Regions from separate parts of the Paenibacillus sp. FSL E2-0177 genome, predicted to be linked through region 2. Evidence: riboswitches for the same ligand, from Rfam matches in the RefSeq annotation. Region 2 holds a riboswitch; each other region holds the start of a gene.
What was found. A riboswitch is a leader RNA that binds a small molecule or an ion and turns the genes downstream of it on or off. The one in region 2 is predicted to bind thiamine pyrophosphate.

Region 1 (2,203 bases), 3.0 Mb from region 2:
CGGCAAACTGATCTTCGGCTGTAGAACCGGCTATAAGGATGGGCGCGGTCAATGTTATATGCGTCCTTTCCCAGGTGCTGCTAAGGATCTATGCGGGATCACAGTTGAAGAATTCACAATGGTTAAGGGCAGTCGTCAGCCAACAACAATTAGCTGGTCGGGCGTGACCGAAGTCGTTACAGGAGCAGATGACTTTAATGATATTCTCAAAATAGAGGAAGCTTCGGTTGAAGTGATGGCGGTTTACGCCTCTGATTATTATGCGGGAAAACCGGCGGTAACTAGAAATCGTCGCGGCAAGGGTGAGGTTTGGTATTACGGAGCCGTATTTAATGAACAGGCAGCGGCTGAGATCATAAATTTAATTGATCTACAATCGCCAGCAGATTGGCTGGAGCTCCCAGAAGAGGTAGAGCTGCAAGTCCGTACCGGAGCTTCTTCCAGTTATGCTTTTTTGCTTAATTATAATGAGACTCCTGTCACGATCCATCTTCATGAGACCAAAACAGATTTACTGAGCGGCACAACATTGTCGGGCGAGGTGCTTCTGGAAGGATTTGGGGTATTGGTGTTAAACTAACGTATACATTGATCTCACATTTGAGTAGATTTGGATAATTCTCTCTTTTCGGTTATACTTTGAAGTAGCAATTATATAGTCACGGGAGCTTGGTGGGACCAGGCTGAGAGGATAGTTATAACTATCGACCGTCAAACCTGATCTGGATAATGCCAGCGGAGGAAATGGAGCTCTATTTCTATTTGTCTACTCTAAGGCCGCATCTTAATACAGATGTGGCCTTTTCTATGTGTGGGGAGTAGACCGTCTCCGCTTGATCAAATCACCTTATAGGAGGAATTGAGATGACAAGCGAATTGAACAACGATCCAATCAATCTATCAGCTTTTCCAGCAAGTCAAAAAGTGTATGTAAAGGGTTCACGGTCTGATATTCAGGTGCCTATGCGGGAGATCTCACTTAGTCCAACTGCGGGCATAGACGGCGAAGAGGAGAATGCTCCAATTCATGTCTATGACACAAGCGGGGCTTATACGGATGCTAATATTCATACTGATATTCGTCAGGGGTTAGAGCCCAATCGTCTAAGCTGGATTGAGGAACGAGGGGATGCGGAAGCGTACGAAGGAAGAACCGTGAAGCCTGAAGATAACGGGAATGCAACGGGAAAAGCTGTGGCGGAAGTGTTTCCAGCGCTCCATAGAAAACCTTTGCGAGCGAAAAAGGGGCGTAATGTCTCTCAAATGCATTATGCACGCAAAGGGATTATTACTTCTGAAATGGAATACGTTGCGATTCGTGAGAATGTGACACCGGAATTTGTAAGAGATGAAGTAGCCCGCGGCCGCGCCATCATTCCAGCGAATATCAATCATCCAGAGAGTGAACCAATGATTATTGGACGCAATTTTTTAGTGAAGATCAATGCCAATATAGGAAATTCCGCAGTATCCTCATCCATAGAAGAAGAGGTAGAGAAGATGAGATGGGCCACCCGCTGGGGTGCAGATAATATAATGGATCTCTCCACAGGTAAAAACATCCATACGACACGCGAGTGGATCATCCGTAATTCTCCTGTTCCTATTGGAACGGTGCCTATCTATCAAGCGTTGGAAAAAGTGAATGGGAAAGCGGAAGATTTAACATGGGAAGTGTACCGTGATACGCTCATTGAGCAAGCGGAGCAAGGGGTTGATTATTTTACCATTCATGCGGGGGTTCTGCTTCGTTATATCCCGTTGACGGTACAACGTATGACAGGCATTGTTTCAAGAGGTGGCTCCATCATGGCGGCATGGTGTCTTGCGCATCATCAAGAGAACTTTTTATATACACATTTTGAAGAGATATGTGAAATCATGAAGCTGTACGATGTTTCTTTTTCCCTAGGCGATGGATTACGTCCGGGTTCGATTGCTGATGCGAATGATGAAGCACAATTTGCCGAGTTAGAGACGTTAGGTGAATTAACAGCTATAGCTTGGAGTCATGATGTACAGGTGATGGTAGAGGGTCCAGGACATGTGCCGATGCACTTGATTAAAGAGAATATGGATAAGCAACTTGAAACTTGTAACGAAGCCCCTTTTTATACATTAGGTCCACTGACTACAGATATTGCGCCTGGTTATGATCATATTACCTCTGCTATAGGTGCAGCGATGATTGGTTGGTTCGGTA
Region 2 (2,203 bases):
TATCTGGAAGCAGGTATTTCTGATCATTGATCACTTCGATCTTGACCCAGTTCCCCAGTCCCGCAGCTCTTGCTAATCTTGCAATACGGACTGCCTCTTCCGCTGTACGCGCTCCTGAGGTATTAGGCAGAAGAGTCATGTGGCCGGGAATGTGGTTCATGATATTTTCTGCTCCACCTTGCGGGTCCACTCGGCGAAGCGCTACAGTAATCACCTGAGAACCAGAGCTAGCAATCACTTCGGGGATCAGCGTATTCCGGCTATATTTTCCGGTTCCGATAAATAATCTACTGGTTAATTCGATGCCGCCAATATGTAACGGGTCATGCATGAAATTACCTCCCTTTGGTTCTTATAAATTTCTCAAAATTCTATACCGCTCCATCTCAACCCCCACCAACAAAGTGCACCAGTTCCAAACGATCATCCTCGCTCAGAGCAGTACTTTCATAATTCTCCTTACTGACAATTTCTCCATTCAGCTCAATGATCATCAGACGACCCGACCACTCAGGAAGACTGATCAAATCAGCTATAGTTTGAATACCACCAGAACACTCTGCGGATTTCCCGTTAATCAACAGCTTCATTCTGAATCACCCCCTTCGCCCATGCTGTTACCTCCAGGCCATGAATGAACCGCCATATGAATAGCTTTGGCGGCCTCATAAGGATCATCCGCTCCGCAAATACCGGACATCACAGCAACTCCTGCCGCACCTTGTCTAATGATCTGTGCCGCATTAGCGGGGCTAATTCCGCCAATAGCAATTACAGGAATAGAGCTGGTCTTCACCGTTTCTGCAAGCAGCTCTAACCCACGTGCGGGCAGCCCTAACTTGCTATCCGAGGGAAATACATGACCAAACAAGCAATAATCAGCTCCCTGCTCTGAGGCATTCGCCGCTTCTTCCGGAGAATGAACCGATCTCCCCAGCCGAAGCTGAGGTGCAATTCGCCGGGCTGTACCCGGACTCAGACTGTGCCAGGCCAACTGAACCCCCGCGGCACCAGCTGCCAAGGCTACATCTATTCGGTCGTTGATTATCAGTTTGGTAGCGGGCATACCGGCAGCCAACAGCTCCTGTGCCGCAGCGAGTAGTTCGCGTGCAGGACATTGCTTATCTCTCAGGTGAATATAATCGACCCATATCTGCACCGTGACAGCTAGTTCAACAAAATGTCTCAGTTGCAGCTTGCCGTCTGATATTAGATGGATCTCAGCTTGCAATATCACGATCTCCTCTCTCACTTCCCTATAGGTCAGTAAAAAACAAAAAAACTGCCTCCCGTAAGGAAGGCAGTCAGAATCTGTATATAGACGGCACTATAAATAGCCCGATAACAGAAATTCGTCCTCCACTTCCCTACGCTGGTCTTAACCAGATCAGGTTCAAAGGGTCCGGAAATCCATTCCGTCTCAGCCAATCGGCACCCCTAGTGACATAAATATACAATTTTAAAATGCTAACGTGGTTTATAGTAACATATTTTTTTATTGAAATACACCCATTTATTCACATTAGCTGTACTGATCTAACCGTTTACTACCTCGCCACCATTTACATGAATAACCTGTCCAGTCACATAACTGGAATCGTCAGAGGCCAGATATACATAGGCTGGTGCCAGCTCTTCTGGTTGTCCAGGCCGTTTCATAGGCTGTGTACCTCCAAACTCGCTAACCTGTTTTGCATCAAAGGTAGAGGGAATCAGCGGTGTCCAGATTGGACCTGGTGCAACACCGTTTACCCGTATGCCCTTCTCTGCCAGATTCGTGGACAAGGATCGTGTGAAGCTAAGAATAGCTCCTTTAGTTGATGAATAGTCCAGCAGCTGCGGGCTTCCGCGATAAGCGGTAATTGAAGTTGTATTTATAATGGTAGATCCTGCTTTTAAATGAGGCATAGCTGCTTTTGTTAAATAGAACATCGCAAATATATTCGTACGGAAAGTACGCTCAAGCTGCTCGGAAGTAATATCCTCGATCTTAGCTTGCGGATGTTGCTCTGCCGCGTTATTGATGAGAATATCAAGCTTTCCTAAGCCCTCCACCGTCTGTTTAATAAGATCCTTACAGAATTTCTCGTCACCGATATCACCTGGAATTAGGATACATTTGCGGCCTTCCTGCTCGACCTGACGTTTAGTTTCCTCTGCATCTGAGTGTTCATTAAGATATGAAATGACCACATCAGCGCCT
Region 3 (2,203 bases), 710 kb from region 2:
GTCAATTTCCCCGCAGTGTCATGATAAGTAAAAGGTGCATAAGTCCCTTCTGTACCTATCCGCAATTTGCCGCTGGCCTTCACAGCCTCCAAACTGTTTTGCGCTGAAGATGCTGCTCCACCATTCGTTCCAGCTGTTGGTTCAGCAGCCGTATTGGTATTCGAATTATTGCCGCAAGCCGCTACAAGGACCACGGTTAACGCCAATATAATAGTTAAACTCCATTTTTTCATTATTAAATCCCCTCTCTCTATCCGGTTTTTTTCCGGTAAATTGAATAGTACACTGCCATCACATGATCGTCAATACTTTTTTCCGATTATGTACATCGGAATTGTAATATTAACTAGATTTCTACTTATATCTTACCCAATCTTGGATTAATCCTTCACTTCTTTCTCTCTTTACTTCTCAGAAAGATATGGTATATTTATAAACAAATTAATATGGACCTGTTATTTCACTAGGGGAGTCGGCCGACTGAGACGGAGCTTTAAGCTCCGGACCCTTGGAACCTGATCTGGATCATACCAGCGGAGGGAAGTGGAGCAGAATTTTCATCAAGCATGTTAAGTGTTATTATGCAGAATGAACTTTTTGACCCATTCATTTCCTCTGGAAATGGATGGGTCTTTATTTGTTTAGGCGCTCCACAAAAATATTAGGAGGTTAGATCATCACGACCATTTTATCTATTCAAGGCCTAACCTACTCTTTTCCGGAAACTGAACAACCCCCTGTATTCGCAAAACTATCCATGGATATCAGGCAAGGGGAATTCGTCTCCGTAGTAGGTGCTAGCGGATGCGGGAAAAGCACATTTTTCAAAACGGTTGCCGGTTTACTCGAACCTACTCATGGAAAAATAAAACTCCCTACGCTCCCCTCAACCGCTAGTCGTTTAGGTCAGATCGCTTATATGCCTCAGCAGGATTTATTGCTGCCTTGGAGAACAGTGCTCGACAACTGCCTTTTGCCCTGGGAGATCATGCCCAGATTTAGTAAACAGGAAACAATCACTCAGATTCGGGAAATGTTGGCCCGCTTCGGCTTAACAGATGTAGAGAAGGCTTATCCCCATGAACTTTCGGGAGGAATGAAACAGCGAGTCGCATTTCTGCGCACCTTAGTGGCTGGAGGCGGAAGTGGCCTTATGCTGCTGGATGAGCCCTTTGGCGCTCTCGATGCCATGACCAAACGTGAGATACACCGTTGGCTGTTGGAGTTATGGGGTGAACTGAATCAGACGATTATGCTCATCACTCATGATCTGGAAGAAGCACTATTGCTCAGTGACCGGATTTATTTATTATCTGGCGGTGCGCACAGCGAATTACAGGAGATCATTGTCGATCTACCAAAACCAAGACATTATAAGATGAACTATGAACCCCGGTTTATAGCACTACGGGCAGAGTTGGAGCGAAGATTGCATGCAACCTATACCTTTTAAAAAACATCTAGACAACTATGGTCCCTTCCTTCTTCTGGTACTGCTCATTCTTGTAATCTGGGAGTCAGCTGTTCGCCTTCACTTGATTCCAGCCTTTATTCTCCCTGCACCTTCATCTATTGGCATCGCATTGATCGAGCACAGGCAATTATTATTTGGACAGCATTTATTAGCGACCTTGCAGGAGATACTGATAGGTTTTGTCCTTTCTGTGATTTTTGGTGTATTGCTGGGTATTGGAATGTTCCTGTTTCGCCCCGTAGAAAAGGCCATCTATCCCTTCCTTATCATTAGCCAGACGGTCCCATTAATTGCGCTATCGCCCATTTTTATTATGTGGTTCGGATATTCGCTGTGGAGCAAAGTGGCTGTGGTGTTTTTGACGGCTTTTTTTCCAGTTGTAGTGAGTACATATGATGGACTTCGTACAAGTGGCCAGACTTACAAGGACTTATTATTAACATTTGGTGCAAACCGCTGGCAGCTGCTTGTCAAAACCCAAATTCCACTGGCGCTGCCTGCTTTTTTCTCTGGCTTAAAGCTGTCCATTGTATACTGCGTCATCGGAGCTACTATCGGGGAATGGCTCGGCGGCAGTAAAGGACTCGGTTACTTCAGCCGCAGAATGGCCGGAAATATGCAGAGCGATGAAATGTTCGCGGCTGTATTTCTGCTGTCTGCGCTTGGTGTTGTGCTTTTTCTGGCGATAGCTTTACTCGAACAATTATTTTTAAAGAAAAGAGGATCTAA
Region 4 (2,203 bases), 1.8 Mb from region 2:
GCATCCAGCGGTTTATCCAGCAACTTCAGATCATACATCCAGTCGCCGTAATTTTGCCAGACCTCGGTTTTTTGCTCGCCCCAGCGGGCAGCATCGTCCTTGTATTTTGGGCTAAGCCATTTTTGGCTAGCTAGGACAAGGTCGGCGTCCAGGTCAGGAACGGCCTTCGATAACATACCGGCAGCCTCTTCCGGATGATCTATGGCATATTGATAACCTTTTGATGTGGCTTTCATGAAGGCCTTCACCAGATCAGGATGATCTGCAATTTGCTTCTCACTCGTCGTCAGCACAGGCGTGTAATAATCGAGCTGCGGCGCATAATCCTTTAAGTACAGCATATCCAATGGCTCGCCACGCAACTCAGCCTCAACACCAGTCCAAGCGTAGAAAATCCAGGCGAAATCAATGTCACGTTTGACGGCGGTAAAATAATCAGCTTCACCGATACTGATCAGCTTCACCTTTTTCACATCGCCACCTTCAGGATCCATGATAGCTTTCATGGCTGCTTCTTCGGCCGGTGAGCCCCAGCCTCCGTAGGTTTTACCTTCAAAATCCTTTGGTGATTTAATATTGCGATCTACTGGAGCAGCGAATCCCGACGTATTATGCTGAATAATAGCTGCTATCGAGACAAGGGGCACGCCTTGTAGACGGGCTAGCGTTAATCCTTCTTGGGCGCTGATGCCAAATGCGGCTTCGCCAGAAGTAACCATAGTATCAGAACCCGCTGCGCCTGGCTGAACGATCTCGACGTCCAGACCTTCTTCAGCGTAGTAACCAAGATCCTTAGCTACGTATAGACCGGTATGATTTGTGTTCGGTGTCCAGTCGAGTGCGACTTTAACTTTGGTGAGCTCTTTTGGAGCATCCGTCCCAGCCGAAGCAGTTGGATCAGTAGCATTTGCTTTGTTTCCGGCTGTATTCCCATTGTTGCTGCCGCATCCGGCAATGGCAAGAATGAGTACACAGGTGAGGCACAACGTAAGTGCTTTTTTAAGGTGCATGTCTTCTTCTCTCCTTTAAGGTTACAAGAATCCCGTCTTCACAACATGAACCGTAAGTTGTAGTATGTACGTTTTTCTACATCTTTTAGTGATCTTACAAAAAAAGCGCCCCGAGTGATCGGGACGCTGGCTTGGCGCAAGGTTAGTTAAGGTCACAGGGACCAGAACCAATTGGCGATTCCTACGCTGGCATTATCCAGATCAGGTATAAGGGTCAGTATCTTGTGGGATACAATCTCAGCCGGCCAATTCCAGCACCCCTGGTTCTATGAAGTTAACGGGTATTTCTATGTGCAATATAAGTAAGCATAAGTTTTGTACCCATACTTTATATCTTATATTTCTCGCATACGGTGTATTATAGACGGCTGTACTCGGAATGTCTAGTAGTGCACTCCTGAATTTTTCCAATCCAGTAGTTTCTTTTTTGCTAGTCTAGATCTTTATATTTCTTGCGGTGACGCCGTTTAAGCTCACTAACCAGCGCCCCTAGCGTGAGGACAACGCTGATCAGAATCCCGCTCATGATCACGAACAGGGCAAGAAATTCAAAGGGAGAATAACCAATCATTTTACTCCATTGAATCTTTCCATCCAGATCGTCAATGACCTGATTCATGCCGTAAATCCCGCTTACTACCGTAAATACAGTGAGAATCATCAGCAGATTATCCCGTCGCTTGGACTGAAACTTATCCTGATACTGAAACAGGTCATTTAAGGTTTCTTTCACTTCCTCGAACAAAGCATCGTTTCCGTATACTTTACGCAGCTGAAGAAATATCTCCCTGCCCTGCGACTGGGAAATCAACTCCAAGAAGTAGAACTTTGCCGAGAACTTATTGATGGAGTAGATTAGATTGTCTATTTCCTCATAATCATGATTAATCCGAAGTCGGGAGTGCATATTGGCGAGCTTTAGCAGAACGATTTTGTGGAAAATATTGAGTAAAAATCCGTAATAATATTGCCCGTACATCTGGTTGGCTAGACTAACAGCAATCTCTTGTTCAGCGCGGGTCATGCAGCAAAAGGTCTGCTCATTCATCATATAATACGTGTCTGGACCCCAGCGATTATAGGAGTGTTCATGACAATAGTTCGCAATATACGCTGGATCGCTGGCACTGGCATAGGGCTTTCCGTTCAGATTAATTCCATCAAGCTGTGAGGCACGATAGCGCAGATTTACA

Region 1: it holds a riboswitch for thiamine pyrophosphate, as region 2 does, so the genes downstream of both, thiC (phosphomethylpyrimidine synthase ThiC) here and MHI25_RS10030 (thiamine phosphate synthase) in region 2, are expected to answer to the same signal.
Region 3: it holds a riboswitch for thiamine pyrophosphate, as region 2 does, so the genes downstream of both, MHI25_RS13255 (ABC transporter ATP-binding protein) here and MHI25_RS10030 (thiamine phosphate synthase) in region 2, are expected to answer to the same signal.
Region 4: it holds a riboswitch for thiamine pyrophosphate, as region 2 does, so the genes downstream of both, MHI25_RS02145 (ABC transporter substrate-binding protein) here and MHI25_RS10030 (thiamine phosphate synthase) in region 2, are expected to answer to the same signal.

What each region holds. Positions count from the first base shown of each region.
Region 1 is NZ_CP150307.1:6,196,365-6,198,567, reverse strand. It holds gene MHI25_RS27515 (beta-galactosidase) at 1-580, shown strand, start outside; TPP riboswitch at 652-760, shown strand; gene thiC (phosphomethylpyrimidine synthase ThiC) at 865-2,203, shown strand, end outside.
Region 2 is NZ_CP150307.1:2,271,656-2,273,858, reverse strand. It holds gene MHI25_RS10040 (thiazole synthase) at 1-331, opposite strand, end outside; gene thiS (sulfur carrier protein ThiS) at 387-590, opposite strand; gene MHI25_RS10030 (thiamine phosphate synthase) at 587-1,237, opposite strand; TPP riboswitch at 1,348-1,449, opposite strand; gene MHI25_RS10025 (SDR family oxidoreductase) at 1,537-2,203, opposite strand, start outside.
Region 3 is NZ_CP150307.1:2,977,000-2,979,202, reverse strand. It holds gene MHI25_RS13260 (amino acid ABC transporter substrate-binding protein) at 1-233, opposite strand, end outside; TPP riboswitch at 456-559, shown strand; gene MHI25_RS13255 (ABC transporter ATP-binding protein) at 758-1,453, shown strand; gene MHI25_RS13250 (ABC transporter permease) at 1,434-2,203, shown strand, end outside.
Region 4 is NZ_CP150307.1:487,235-489,437, forward strand. It holds gene MHI25_RS02145 (ABC transporter substrate-binding protein) at 1-1,010, opposite strand, end outside; TPP riboswitch at 1,172-1,282, opposite strand; gene MHI25_RS02150 (hypothetical protein) at 1,441-2,203, opposite strand, start outside.